Regions from separate parts of the Aliivibrio thorii genome, predicted to be linked through region 1. Evidence: predicted binding sites of a transcription regulator. Region 1 holds the regulator's gene; the other holds the start of a gene.
What was found. The regulator PurR, encoded in region 1, represses purine synthesis genes. The targets are predictions, from matches to a motif close to TNANGNAAACGTTTNCNTNA.
Positions count from the first base shown of each region.

Region 2: a site for PurR is predicted at 5,585-5,604, ahead of glyA (serine hydroxymethyltransferase). Genes of this name have one in related genera too.

Region 1 covers NZ_CM170654.1:1,125,296-1,132,893, forward strand. Annotated here, with positions in the region: gene AC2IP4_RS05150 (sensor domain-containing diguanylate cyclase) at 1-1,243, opposite strand, end outside; gene AC2IP4_RS05155 (TfoX/Sxy family DNA transformation protein) at 1,475-2,062, opposite strand; cyclic di-GMP riboswitch class I at 2,189-2,273, opposite strand; gene purR (HTH-type transcriptional repressor PurR) at 2,427-3,434, opposite strand; gene torD (molecular chaperone TorD) at 3,710-4,357, opposite strand; gene torR (two-component system response regulator TorR) at 4,592-5,290, shown strand; gene AC2IP4_RS05175 (IS4 family transposase) at 5,350-6,684, opposite strand; gene AC2IP4_RS05180 (hypothetical protein) at 6,931-7,598, shown strand, end outside.
Region 2 covers NZ_CM170654.1:2,237,664-2,245,261, reverse strand. Annotated here, with positions in the region: gene AC2IP4_RS10170 (ABC transporter permease) at 1-154, shown strand, start outside; gene AC2IP4_RS10165 (extracellular solute-binding protein) at 192-2,030, shown strand; gene AC2IP4_RS10160 (ABC transporter ATP-binding protein) at 2,271-3,278, shown strand; gene AC2IP4_RS10155 (ABC transporter ATP-binding protein) at 3,275-4,243, shown strand; gene AC2IP4_RS10150 (MliC family protein) at 4,314-4,640, shown strand; gene AC2IP4_RS10145 (YitT family protein) at 4,715-5,323, opposite strand; gene glyA (serine hydroxymethyltransferase) at 5,651-6,901, shown strand; gene AC2IP4_RS10135 (SslE/AcfD family lipoprotein zinc metalloprotease) at 7,186-7,598, shown strand, end outside.

The DNA.
Region 1 (7,598 bases):
GATCTAACATAAGAATCGACATTTCTTGTTTGTGTCGGTGAGCTCGCATTATTTCTTGGTTAATGGTTTCTTCGTAGTAACGACGGTTGTATAAACCAGTTAAAGGATCGCTTATGGCTTGCTCTCTCAATTTCTCTTGTAAATTTAAGTTCGCGAGTGCCAAACCAAGATGCTCAGCAACCGTGAAAGCAAGTTTTTGAACGCTCTTGTCTAAATGTTCTTTATCACCAAGGTAGATATGCATCATACCAATGGTGTTGCCATGTGCGGTCAATGGGATGCATAGTGTTTGGTCTGTTCCGGTCGCAGACATATGGGAACATGGCAGGGTGGTATATTTATCATTAGCGAGATGAAATTTACCTTTTCGTAATGCCCAGCATTCTTCAGGTGCGTAAGTTTTATTGCCTGGCCAAGCTCCGCCCCAATCGAGTTTTACTAGTAGTTGATTCCTAGATGAACGCATTAGAGATACGACGCCATTTACATCCCCTAAAATCCTAGGAAGGATATCTTCAACGACCATTTGAGCTTCATTGATTGAGTTACAAGCCGCAAGCATATTTGCAAGACGGTGTAATAGCTCAATTTCTTGAGTACGTTGTTCTATACGCTCTTCTTGTAGATCTTGCTCATTTTTTACTTGCTGTTGAATAAGCTTATTACTGAGTAGAGATGAGCCAATGACAAGTACAATGTTAATCCCCATTAAAATAATTAGGATGTTCATCAATTCTTCTACCATGGCATCGATACGAGTTAGTGGCGTTGCCGTTCTAAGAATATATGTTTGACCTTGGTATTCAAATGATTGTGCAGAGTAGAGTAAGTTTTTAAAGCGAGAAGTACTGAAGCGGGTAGCAGTGCCATAGCCAATATCTTTAGCGTTATTCACTTCTTCTCGGTTTAAATGGTTTTCAAGCTGTAAGACGGCGTTTAAAGAAATATCACTATCAGCAATTGGCGTGCCGTCTGATTTTATCAGAGTAATATGGTCTTCTTTGGCAATAACTAGTTTTGTTTTTATGTATACATCCAATGCTTTTAAATCAGAAAAGGAAACTTGGTCGTCATTGATGTCTTTTATAATACGAGAGGCTTCTTCAGATAGACTACCTTCAACTTTGTGCTCAAGCCAATTTGAGAGTGTTGAATTAAACACAAATAAGCCAATAGATATTGTAAATACCATTGATATTATAGGTAAATAAAGCCACTTTTTGCTGATTGTATTTTTACTCATTAACACCGCCTTATAAAACGCACGCCATTTAACAGTTTTATGTTCTATATATGAAGACGTAGCATAACTGATAGTTATATAAAGTAACAGATATTGTTACAAAGGAGAGTTAAAGTGTGAAGGCTTGTCGCTTTATTTAGTTTTAAGGGGGGGGAGCTTGGTTTAGGGAGGGTTAACGCCTTAATCTCTTTGATAGAGCATAAGATTAAGACGTATAGATTAACACTTAGTTTATAATTGCTTTCTTAATTCACTTCGTGTTTCTGCTGAAACAACAGACCAATGAGTTCCTTTAATCGCTCCTTCAAGCGACCAAAGTAATTCATCACTCACACTGTTTGAATGTGTCTGTTGAATTGCTTTATAAGCATTAACAGCTCCAGTGGTGCGCAACTCTTCAACAGTATTAATGCCTGCTTTTTTAAGCATTCTTTCTGTCGCTAATCTTAGATTTGGTAAATCTTTGATACGAGAAGGTCCGGCTGTTTGCTGTTTCTTTTTATCTTTTTTAGCGACATCTAAAGCTATGACAGCTTGAATTAAGATTGAGTCTGGCTCTTCCCAACATTCAGCTGAAATTGCAAAGTATTTAGTTACAACAGGAAAACCACGCTTTTTATAAACGTATGGTTCAAACCCTTGCTCTTTAAATAAATTGATAGTCTCATCACTAGCTCTTAAATGAAGTTTATCTTGAACAACAAGAGCGAACATAGTGCCATCAATAAAAATGCCAAAACCACCAAACATTGAGCGTGAAGTGATCTTACCTAAAGATGAAAGTAAATGAAGTGATTCTTTTAGTACTGGTTTATCCATTGCAATAATTCTCGGTTAGTAAGTCTATGTCACTAAACAACTGAGCCCGAGGAAATGGTAGCAAGTTCAAAGTAAGGTATTGTTATTTTAAAGTAAAAATTAACAATACTTGAGAGAATACTTACTGTCGGCAACCCCGCTACCTTATATATAAATACGTAGGCCGGAAGCTTTGCGTCCTGTACTTTCGTACAGTTTGCCCTGTTCGTGACTTTGCTGATAATATAGCAATTTATAGTAAGAGTTGTTGCACAATTGAGCGTAGTGTGATGTTGCTTCAAAAAATGATCATTTATTTTTGTTAAGTCGGTTCAAATTTTAAGTGTAAATTGAACCAACTCGTATTTTAATAAGTAAATAAGCGCTATTTGATTCTATTTGATACGCTGCTACGAGAGACAACTTCAGGCTGCATTTCAAAAATGCGACGCTCATGGTGCTTATCTTTAATGCGCTCTAATAAAATCTCTACCGCTGTTTTACCAACACGACGTTTAGGTTGGTGAATAGTTGTCAGGGGTGGAGAGAAATACGCCGATAATTCAATATTGTCGTAACCAATAACTGAGATGTCTTCAGGTACTTTTAAGCCCGCTTGTTGAATTTTACTTATTGCCGCCAGTGCCATAATATCGTTAAAGCAAAATAGTGCTGTTGGACGCTCTGTCATTGCTAGTACTTTATCTACAGCTTTTGATGCTGAAGCACACTCGAAGTCGCCTTCCAAAATCCAGTCAGGGTTAGCGCTTAAGTTTGATTCAGCTAAAGCTCGTTCGAACCCACGAACACGCTCTTTACACGTTAATTTATCTAACTGACCTGTAATACAAGCGATTTTTTCATGGCCGTTTTCAATTAAATGTTTTGTTGCTAAGTAACCGCCTTTTTCTGAATTATCAATGATTTTATCTGTACGTGGGCTATCTGGGCCCCAATCCATAATAACCATTGGTAGCTCAGTGTTTTTTTCAAGCAGCGCTAATAGTTGTTCATTAAGGTCTGAACACATGACTAATAGGCCATCAACACGTTTTTCTGAAAGCATGCGAAGATAATGTTTTTGCTTATCTAAATCGCCTTCAGTATTACACATAAATAAAGTGTAACCTTGTTTGTAACAGTAATTCTCAACACCATGCATAACCTCTGCAAAAAATGGGTTGAAAGATTGTGTTACTAACATACCAATCGTACGTGTTGTATTGCATTTTAAACTGCGAGCAACGGCACTAGGTGCGTAGTTTAGTTCTTCAACCGCTTCCCATACACGTTTTTGAGTTGCTTCGGCAACAAAACGAGTTTTATTAATTACATGAGAGACAGTGGTAGTAGAAACAGCTGCAAGTTTTGCAACATCTTTAATAGTAGCCATATAAAAGCCTTAATGGGTAAAATAAGGGGCTATTTATGTTCCAACAAAATTGATATTACATTATGTAGATATGATGGAAGATAAATAGGCCCTGGTTATAAATGAAAAAAACCGCCAAAAATGCGGTTTTCATTTAATGATCAAATTTTATCGTTTGCGCTCACATTTTATAGGTAAAGCATAGTGCAAACAATTAGTGATTTAATTAATTTTGTTAATGATTTGATTTATATCACACACCTGTAAAAATATTGTACCAATATATAAACTATAAATTACTCACCTGTAAGGAAAGTAACATCAAGTTGTAGAAAGGTTACAAGGAAAGTCGTTACTGCAGCATAAAAGCCGAATTCATCTCTCTCCTTACAAATATGGTTAAATTTTGGAGTCCAAGATAATAGCTGTTTATTAATAAAAGAAAGTTGCGCACTCATATAAGCTTCAAAGTCTTCTTCAGAAGTTTGCTGATTTGTCATTAGGATTAAATTCCCAAGGAAATCTAGTTCAATAGCTATATGGTCTGCGGGTTCATTGAATTCTGCTTTTTGAGCAATCTTGTACTTTTCTAGTAATTCACGCATATCTTGAGCAGGTTTTGCATTAAGAAGGCCTGATTTATCTAAATAGATTGATGCATAAGGTAGAGCACTGTTTTTGTCAGAACCTAAAAATGCTTGGCAAAAATCAGCTGATAATTCAAGCTGTGCATCGTCGCGAGCTTGAAGTTTATTTAACTTTTCAACCAATTCATTTACCGATGACGCTAATTCTGGCGTCTTCCCTAAATCAGACAGGAAAGTACGAACTTCAAAACTGTTATATTGTTCTAATTGTTCTTCTGTTAGTTCATTCGCTAATAAGTTCGACAACCACCAGTAAATTTCAGCGCGTTGTTCGTTAAATGCAGTTAATTCGTTCATGTCTCTTTGCTCCAAGAAATTTATTTAAGAATTGTACTGGATAAGTATGAAAAGGAATAGCACCTATCATTAACAGGGTGTATAAAGATATGTGTAAAGATTAAATTTCGATTTTTATTAATAATTGTTTTGAATCAATTAAAATACAGAAATATCAATTGAGAATTGGCATTATTACAAAATATGAATAGAATAAGATAAGAACTATCCAAATAACCATTAAAAGAGAATATTATGAGCTATCACATTTTAGTTGTTGAAGACGAAGTGGTAACTCGCTCTAAGCTTGTAGGCTACTTTGAAGCCGAGGGATATCAAGTGAGCGAGGCTGAAACAGGGGCAGAAATGCGAACTATTTTGGCTGAACAAAAAGTTGATTTAATTATGCTTGATATAAACCTACCAGGAGAGGATGGTTTATTATTGGCTCGCGAACTGCGCAGTCAATCTAATATTGGTATTATTCTCGTTACAGGACGAACAGATAGTATTGACCGAATTGTCGGTTTAGAAATGGGTGCAGATGACTATGTCACTAAACCTGTAGAGCTACGTGAATTATTGGTTCGAGTTAAGAACTTGTTTTGGCGTATGTCTTTAGTTAATGAGCCAGTTGAATTGGATGAGTCAAATGTAGTTCGTTTTGGTGAATGGACATTTGATATTCAGCGCCGTGCATTATCAAATAATGGCGAACCAGTTAAATTAACTAAAGCTGAATATGAACTGTTGGTGGCGTTATCTTCGTACCCAAATACGGTTCTTTCGCGTGAACGTATTTTAAATATGATTAGCCACCGTGTAGATGCACCAAATGATAGAACGATTGATGTATTGATTCGAAGAATGCGCGCAAAAATGGAAGTGGACCCTAAAAACCCACAGATCTTTGTTACCGTACACGGTGAAGGTTACATGTTCGCTGGTGATTGATAGTTATTAATTATCGTTAAAAGATTTAAATTGAACCACTCATATTTGAGTAATGCCAGTCAGTTAAGCTGACTGGCTTTTTTCTTTTTCCAGCAAGGGTACTTCACGGCTTTAGCTCGAACTCTCCTTGGATAGCGCCTATCTTCTCTCTTTGGCGGTAAAATGTAGTGAGCGGTATTTGCCTGTAAAGAGGCGATAGTCTTCGGGATATTACCTGCACTATTTAGTGACATTGTGTACAACATATTTATGATTGCCAGCGAGCATGATGTGAAACTTAATTGGTTTGCGTGAAGCCCCTTCACCGTATGTGACATCTTAACCATTTGATATCTAAGTAAGTTATAACCAAGTAATATCCCCCATAATTCTTGTCTAATCATCTCAGGCTTTTTACTTCGAAGGTGATGCTCACTATTTAGAAGCGTCTGTTTCATTTCTCTATAACCGACTTCTATCTCCCAACGCTCACTGTACAGCTCTACCATTTCAGACGATGGAAAACGCATTGGATCAACCATTGAAGTTAAAATTTGAGTCTCTTTTCCTTTCACTTTTTTACTCACTAACCGAGCTTCAATATATTCCGGCAGATCAAGGAACTTCTTTCTAGCTTGTGGCGATGTTTTTAAACGCACTAATTTATCTTGTCGACCTAAAGTTCGTACTTCCTCATATATTGTTCCTTTCTTCACAGGAAGCAACCAATGACGTTCCGATCCTGTTGTAGACCATTTATGAAGTAAGCCAAGGGAATAAAATCCTTTATCAAACAAAGTTATAGAGTTATCTGGAGTGGATGAGATAAGTTGTTCAGCTAAAACCATTTCACTGACTTTTGTGCTATCAAAAGCACTATTGATCAATAAATGGCTAGTGAGTTCCATTTGGCATACCATTCTGATTTGAGGGTAGCAGGTTTCGCCATGCTGATTACTTTTAGGTTCAAATACTTGAAGGTTTTCTTTTGTGTCAGGCGCTCGCCAAACTACGCCATCAACACCTAATAATTGTAAACCGTTCCATGTTGGATGGTTTGCTTCGGTATTCCAGATTTCAGCTGTTGATGTGAAAATATGTCTTACTGCTTCGCTTCCAAGTCTTTGTCTCGCTTGAACTACTGCACTCGGAGCCACTAGTGGCCGCTTTCCTGGCAGCATAAGCTGCATATTACTGGTAATGTCCCAGACTGACTCATCTCGATAGAAAGCCATGCCTAACACAACCCAAATCATCATATCTAATGGTAATCGGCGCTTACGGATCGTAGCTATCCCAGCCTCTTCTAAACATTGATTAATAAATTCAGGAGGTAATATATCACTGAGTTTTCCGAGAGAATCAGAATCAGGGACGAAATCATTAGCCAGTGTTAGAGCTTTAGTTAGTTGCATAAAAAATCCGATATTGGTTACCCAATATCGGATTTTGAAGGTTTTTAACGATCAGTCAAATGATCTGGAAAATTTCTTAACTGATCGGCATTACTCATATTTGAGTGGTTTTTTATTTATATAGCTGTCAATATAAACTGTGACTCATTCATAAGAAATTGTGATTTTAATTGTTTTTTATAATAAAATAATAAGTAGGAGTGCTCGCACTTGTCTATTCAAAAATAAAATTATTATAGGTTGTAAATGAAACAATTTCTTAAAATGGCAATGGTTGCCTCTGCGTTAGCTGGTATCTCAGGTTGTCAAAGTACAGATAATGCATCTGTAGCTACGGCGACAGAAACGAATTCAGCAGTATCTTCAATATCAACTTTCGATGCACTTCAAAAGCAGTATTTATTAGATAAGGTAACCTTCGATTCTATAGCAGATTTTAAGATTTATTCTGCGACGTCTTACACTGCAATGATGGAAGATTGGAGCGAAGCGAAAGAGGCCTATTCTGAAATAGAAAAAGAACCAAGTCTGATGAATGAAGAATATTCAATGTTCTCTTCTGGAAGCTATTCAGCGAAATATATGGAGTTGGTTTCTGCTGCGGATAATGAACTAAAAAAACTTAAAAATTATAAAGAAACAGCAGATGTTGTGTTGTCTGATGCAATTGCACAAATGGCATACATGAATTCAATTGATGTTAATGCGTATTATCCACAAGAGTTTTCAAGTTTAAATTCTCAATACAAAGCACTATTCGTATCTGTAATTGAAGATGGTATTGCAGAAGCGCAAACCAACCAAGCGTCTTTTTTAACCAAAGCTAAAGTAACTGAAATCAAAACCACACTAAAAATATACGTTACACCATTAGAGAAAGAATTTTCTGGGTTAACGAATAAAGGTTTTAAAGC
Region 2 (7,598 bases), 1.1 Mb from region 1:
AGAACTATTGCAACAAGGTAAATCAAATTTAGATTCACCATGGATAGCGAGCTCTGTTGTTACGGCAATTGTCACCGTATTAATCATGGTGACGTTTATTGGGGAAGGGATCCGTGAGGCGTTCGATCCGAAAAAACACACAAGATATGTTTAATATCTATCGAAGATAAATAATAAGAAAGGAATCGATGATGAAAAAAGGACTGACAACATTAGCGGTATCAATCGCTGCATTATTTAGCTTTCAAGCGTTATCTGCTGATTTACCCAACAATCTAGAGTGGGAAACGAATGATTCAGCACCGACATTTGCATCACCAAAAGCGACCTTTGGTGGGACGTTTCGAACCTATACGTTGAGCTTTCCTCAAACGTTTCGAACGGTAGGGCCGGACTCTAATGGCACCTTTCGTTCGTGGATATTACAAGCCAACTTACCGCCATTAATGAAACACCCAAATACCAATGAATGGTTGCCAGGATTAGCGCAATCTTGGGCGTTTGGTGATGATAACAAAACCGTTTATTTTAAGTTAAATCCTAAAGCAACATGGAGTGATGGCAAACCGGTTACAGCCGACGACTATCAGTTTATGCTTAAACTAATGCGTTCAAAAGATATTGTTGCTCCTTGGTATAACGACTTTTTTACCAATGAAATTGCAGATGTAATTTCTTTTGATAAACATACGATCGCCATTGTTTCAGCAAAAGCTCGTAACCGTGATGAATTAATTGAATACACAAACTTAATGCCGCGTCCTGCCCATTTTTACAGTAAGCCGAAAGTCGATAAAAATAACGACGGTATTGATGATAAGTTTGTTCGTAAATACAACTTTAAACCAGAGCCAGTGACTGGACCTTATTACATCGACAAGATTAAAAAAGGCAAAAACATTGCGTTTAAACACGTCGGTGAGGATTGGTGGGGGTATGAAAATAAATACAATCAACACCGTTTTAATGTTGAAAAAATTAATATTAAAGTGATCCGTGATGCGGACATTGCCCTTAAACATTTTGAAAAAGGCAATTTAGATTCGTTTGATTTGGTGCGACCTGATTTGTGGCATGAAAAATCGGACGGTAAAAATTATCAGAATGGATACATACAAAAAGCATGGGTTTATAACCAAGCCGCGGTTGGAGCCGGAGGGCTTTGGATGAATACGGCAAAACCTATGTTAGATGATATTAATGTTCGTAAAGGAATTATGTTTGCGACCGACTTTGACATGATGATAGCTAAAGTCTTACGTAATGATTATTCACGTAAACCAAATGGCATGGGCTTTGGTCACCCGGGTTACGATAATACCGACATAAAAGCGCCTAAGTTTGATGCTAAAAAAGCCATTGAGTATTTTGAAAAGGCAGGGTTTAGCAAAGTAGGATCTGACGGTATCCGTATCAATGATAAAGGGGAACGCTTGAGTTTTGCAGTGACGTACTCTCAACAATCCTTTACCCCACGAGTTGCCGTATTAAAAGAACGAGCAAAACAAGCAGGGTTAGATCTTGAGCTTAACCTTATTGATGGATCGAGTATGTTTAAATATGTACTTGAGAAAAAACATGATATTTCCTTCCATAATATGGGAACCGGAGAGATCCCCGCTTACTGGGAATACTTTCACTCAGATAATGCCAATAAACCACAAACTAATCACTTTACTAACTTTTCTTCACCAAAGTTAGACGCGTTAATTATTTCATTTAAAAATGAATTTGATATTGAAAAGAAGCAGGCGTTATCTCGTGAAATCCAGCAAGTTATTGCTGATGCAAACGTGATCGTTCCTGGTTATATGGTGCCTTATGCTCGTGCGGGTTACTGGCGTTGGATTAAATTACCAGAGCAAATAGCGACGAAGCAGACGGGATATTTATTTCATGGTTGGGGATTCTCTCAAACCTTCAGTACTTTTTGGATTGATGAAAAAACCAAGAAAGAAACTAAAGCGGCAATGAAGTCAGATAAAACGTTTGAACCAGTCATTATTATTGATGAAACCTATAAGCTGTAGCGCTTATTCTTATAAATTAATGGCTAGGAGAGGGATCTCTTAGCTAGAAAATAATAATACCAATTCCATTAATTATCTAATCATTATTACTGGTTAAATCACTCAATAGTTGCGTTAAAAATTATTCTTGTAGAATAACTACTTATAAGAATTTTTGCCTTACTCTTAAGTGATTTTTCTGCGTAATAAATAGATCATCTAATTAGTTACATTGGTATAATAAAAACAGTGAAGAAGCATATGGAAAGACAAATTGTATTAGCCGTTGAAGATCTAGTTACAGAGTTTCAAACGGACGAAGGAACAGTTCGAGTGCTTGATGGTGTGAGTTTTCAAGTACCTAAAGGTAAAACTATTGGGATTGTTGGTGAATCGGGCTGCGGAAAAAGCGTCACGTCCATGTCTATTATGGGCTTACTGCCTAAGCCTTACGGTAATGTGGTTGGTGGTCGTATCTTATACGGAGATATCGATCTGGTTCAATTAAGTACCGATAAATTATATGAAATGCGAGGTAACCGTATTTCAATGATTTTCCAAGATCCCATGACAGCATTAAACCCTGTACATACCATTGGAAAGCAAATTAATGAAGTATTAGAGCTTCATCGTCCTGATTTAGACAAAAAACAGCGTTTAGTATATTCAATTGAAATGCTTGAAAAAGTAGGAATGCCCTCACCAGAAACGCGATTGCACGAATATCCACATAATCTATCTGGTGGTATGCGCCAACGAGTCATGATAGCAATAGCTCTTGCTTGTGAGCCTGATATTTTGATTTGTGATGAGCCAACGACTGCACTAGATGTGACTATCCAAGCTCAGATTTTAGAGTTAATGAAAAAACTGCAAGATGAAACGGGTATGTCGATTATTTTTATTACTCATGATTTAGGCGTTGTTGCTGAAATATGTGATGAAGTAGTCGTGATGTATGCAGGAAGGGTAGCTGAACAAGCTGGTATTTTTGAATTATTTGATAACCCTAGTCACCCATATACAAAAGGACTAATGTCCTCAATGCCTAGCTTGAGTCTTCAGCCAAAAACAGAACTTGAAACCATCCAAGGTACCGTACCTTCCTTAAATGAAATGCCAAGCGGTTGTCGTTTTTCAACTCGTTGTAAATACAAGCAAGAGAAATGCGAGTCGGAAGTACCTATGATGAGCGAAATCAGCTTATTACACCAAGTGAGTTGTCATTTTAGTAATGCATTAGCGATCAGTACTGAGGAGATAAAATGAGTGAATTGTTGAGTGTTGATGATCTCAAGCAGTATTTTTACTCAGGTAAAGGGATCTTTAATAAGGGTTATGTGGTTCATGCGGTTGATGGAGTTTCACTGAGTGTTAATAAAGGTGAAACGCTTGGGCTTGTGGGAGAGTCTGGTTGTGGAAAAAGTACATTAGGTCGTAGCCTTATGAAGTTATTTGAGCCAACTTCCGGGCGTATTTTTTTTGAAGGGCAGGATATTACTCATTTAGGCAATAAAGAAATGCGCTCACTTCGTCAAGAGATGCAGATTATCTTTCAGGACCCAACAGAATCATTAAATCCTCGTCATACTATTGAAATGATCTTAGAGGAACCTTTTGTTATTCATAATGTTGGGACAAAAGAAGAACGCAAACAGTGGGTAGAAGAGCTATTGATAAAAGTGGGCTTACCAATAAGTGCTGCAACCCGTTATCCTCATGAGTTTTCTGGTGGGCAGAAACAACGTATTGGAATTGCTAGAGCTATAGCATTGAAACCAAAGTTAATTGTGTGTGATGAGTCAGTATCTGCATTAGATGTATCTGTTCAAGCGCAAATTGTGAATTTATTATTAGCTTTACAACGAGAGATGAATTTAGCATTAATTTTTATTGCTCACGATCTTTCGGTGGTTAAGCATATTTCAGATAAAGTTGCGGTAATGTACTTAGGTAAAATAGTGGAATATGGCGACTCAGAGACGCTTTATCATTTTCCTAAGCATCCTTATACCGAAGCATTATTATCCGCTATACCTGTTCCTCATCCTAGGTTCAGGGGGAAAAAACGCATTATTTTGACTGGCGATGTACCATCACCAATTAACCCTCCCAAAGGCTGTCGATTTTCTACAAGGTGTCCAAAAGCAGAAAAGCAATGCTTTAAAGAGGAACCACAAAGAAAGATTTTAAATAATGCAGGTCATGAAGTTGCTTGTCATTTATATAAATAAATATCTTTTTTGGAACATCTTTTTTTTACTTGTTTTATCCTATAGTTAATAAAAAAGAATTGAGGATATTATGAAAAAATTACTCGTATTGATTGCCTTTGGAGTATTGGCTGGTTGTTCATCACAAATGCCAGACATGGGAACTGCGAAACCGGTACATTATCAATGTGAAGAGGGGCGAAATTTTCAAATCACATTCAATGAAGATAAAGCATTATTACAGTTACCAAAAGAAGATTATGCATTGAAACGTGCAGTATCAGCGTCGGGTATGAAGTATATTTCTGATGATGGGATGCCAGATATTAGTACAGCGATTACTTTTCTTGGAAAAGGAGATGAAGCTCGGTTAGATCTTGGGCGTGTTGTTTTAAAAAACTGCACTGTGATGAAATGATTTAGTTTACGTATAAGCAGAAAGGCGATGCATTGATAATGCGTCGCCTTTTTATTTAGCTAGTGAATTTACGTTTAAGAACCATAAGTCACAATATATCTATTAGGTTTATGATTCATGGCAAGAACAATATTTAATACAACGGCGCCAAGAACGGAAATCGCCAATAACCACGGTGTAATAAAAAAGAAAGAAGCACTTAAAATACAGAAGTCGATAGCCATCTGAACTTTACCAACTGAGATACCAAATTTTTCTTGGATAAATAGGCATAAAACATTAAACCCACCCAAGCTAGATCGATGTCTAAATAAGATTAACATGCCTAACCCCATCAATAATCCACCAGCAATAGCGCAGTAAATATCATTGATATGATCAACAGATATCATCATATTCAAATGGTCAGTCATGATAGAAACAAGAGCACCAGAAATTAGACTAGTTAATGCAAAACGTTTTCCAAACCTCTGCCAAGCTAAGGCGTAAAACGGTAAGTTACATAAAAAGTATAAAATACCAAAGCTGATACCACTCATTTGGCTGATTAATAAAGCCAAACCCGTTGTGCCGCCTGTAAGTAATTGTGCCGCCTGTAAAAAGAAAACGCCTTGAGAAACGAGAAAGGTGCCAGTCAGGATAGCAATTACATCTTCCTTGTGCGTGTGTTTTATTTTTTCCATAACAATAAGTCTATTAACTAATACCAACAAAATAATGCCCGCAAGAATAGTGTGATTTTCAATTTATGCAATTGTTGATAGATAAATATGGCAGTGATTTTGTAGTAAACCCTTTACATAGTGTAAAGCTCAATATTGACACTTCTTGAGTCTCATTCATGTTGATAATGAGCAATCCTCAACAGAAATAACAAAGAAAAGTACTATTTAGGGTATCTGATCCAGATCAAATTATGTAGAATACGTTGCAGTTAAGACTAGTGACGTAATCGTTTGCGTCGCTGGGCTATTTTTGGGTTTTATATTTATCTGAGTCAGGAGATACAGATGCTTAAGCGTGATATGAACATTGCAGATTACGATGCAGACTTGTTTGCAGCAATCCAGGAAGAGACAGTACGTCAAGAAGAGCATATCGAGCTGATTGCTTCTGAAAACTACACTAGCCCACGAGTGATGGAAGCTCAAGGTTCACAACTAACAAACAAATATGCAGAAGGTTACCCAGGTAAGCGTTACTACGGCGGCTGTGAGTTCGTTGATAAAGTAGAAACACTAGCTATTAACCGTGCATGTGAACTGTTTGGTGCTGAATACGCAAACGTACAGCCACACTCTGGTTCTCAAGCAAATAACGCAGTTTACATGGCATTACTCAATGCTGGCGATACAGTGTTAGGCATGAGCCTTGCTCACGGTGGTCACTTAACTCATGGTTCTCCAGTAAACTTCTCTGGTAAGCTTTACAACATCATTCCTTACGGTATTGATGAAGCTGGTCAAATTGACTATGAAGAAATGGAAGCACTAGCAGTAGAACATAAACCTAAAATGATCATTGGTGGTTTCTCTGCTTACTCTCAAGTATGTGATTGGGCTCGTATGCGTGAAATCGCAGATAAAGTTGGCGCTTACTTCTTCGTAGATATGGCTCACGTAGCAGGTCTTATTGCTGCTGGTGTTTACCCTAACCCAGTACCACATGCTCACGTAGTGACAACAACAACTCATAAAACGCTTGCTGGTCCTCGTGGTGGTCTTATCCTTTCTAATGAAGGGGAAGATCTTTATAAGAAACTAAATTCAGCTGTATTCCCTGGTGGTCAAGGTGGCCCTCTAATGCACGTTATCGCTGGTAAAGCGGTTGCATTTAAAGAAGCACTAGAGCCAGAATTTAAAGAATACCAAGCGCGCGTTGTTGCTAATGCAAAAGCGATGGTTGCAGAGTTTCTTGCTCGTGGTTACAACATCGTTTCTGGTTCTACTGAGAACCACCTGTTCCTAGTTGATTTAATCGATAAAGACATCACAGGTAAAGAAGCAGATGCAGCATTAGGTTCTGCTAACATTACCGTTAACAAGAACTCTGTACCAAACGATCCACGTAGCCCGTTTGTTACTTCTGGTATTCGTGTTGGCTCTCCTTCAATTACTCGTCGTGGTTTCTCTGAAGAAGATGCAAAAAACCTTGCGGGCTGGATGTGTGACATTCTGGACAACATGGGTGATGAGTCTGTTATCGAAGCAACAAAAGCAAAAGTACTAGAAATTTGTAAGCGTTTACCTGTATACGCTTAATCTCTAAACCTGCTTTAAGTATTAAGAAGGTCAGCCTAGTTAAGCTGGCTTTTTTTTGTCTGAAATTTAGTAAATTATTAATAATTCATTGGTTATTCTGAGTGATTTATATACACAGTGGAAATTAACTTCATATTATTCATGAATTAAATGTAAACTAGATTCCCTTTCATGATTCTTATTCTATTTCTGTATTATTTTTGAGAATTGGTGAAAATAAATATGGTATGTTTCGATCTTAGTGAACTGAACGTTTAGTTTCAGCACTTCTAAAAGGTTGAATTATGAGTAAGAAATTATTATTAGCATCGTTGGTATCAATGTTGCTTACTGGCTGTAATCAAGAAAGTATAGAGCTGGGTGGAGGTACGTCGACTAAGCCTGAAACTATTCCGCCGACAGATATTATTCCGCCAGAACCAGAGCCAATCCCTCCTACGGATATTATTCCGCCAGTTACTTATACCGGAACGTTAGTTGCATCTGGAAAAGCAATTACAGGTGATGTTGAATGTAACGGTAATGGGTTAGATATAGACACTGGAACATTCAGCGTTAAACAAGGGCAAGCATTTAGCTGCTTTTTCGGCGGCGTTGAATTAGGTAGTTTCAATGCTCCATTCCCTAGTGATAAAGCAATCAATGTAAGTAATGCGACACTTCTAGCTTCTTTTGACCTAGAAGATAGTAAAGGTAT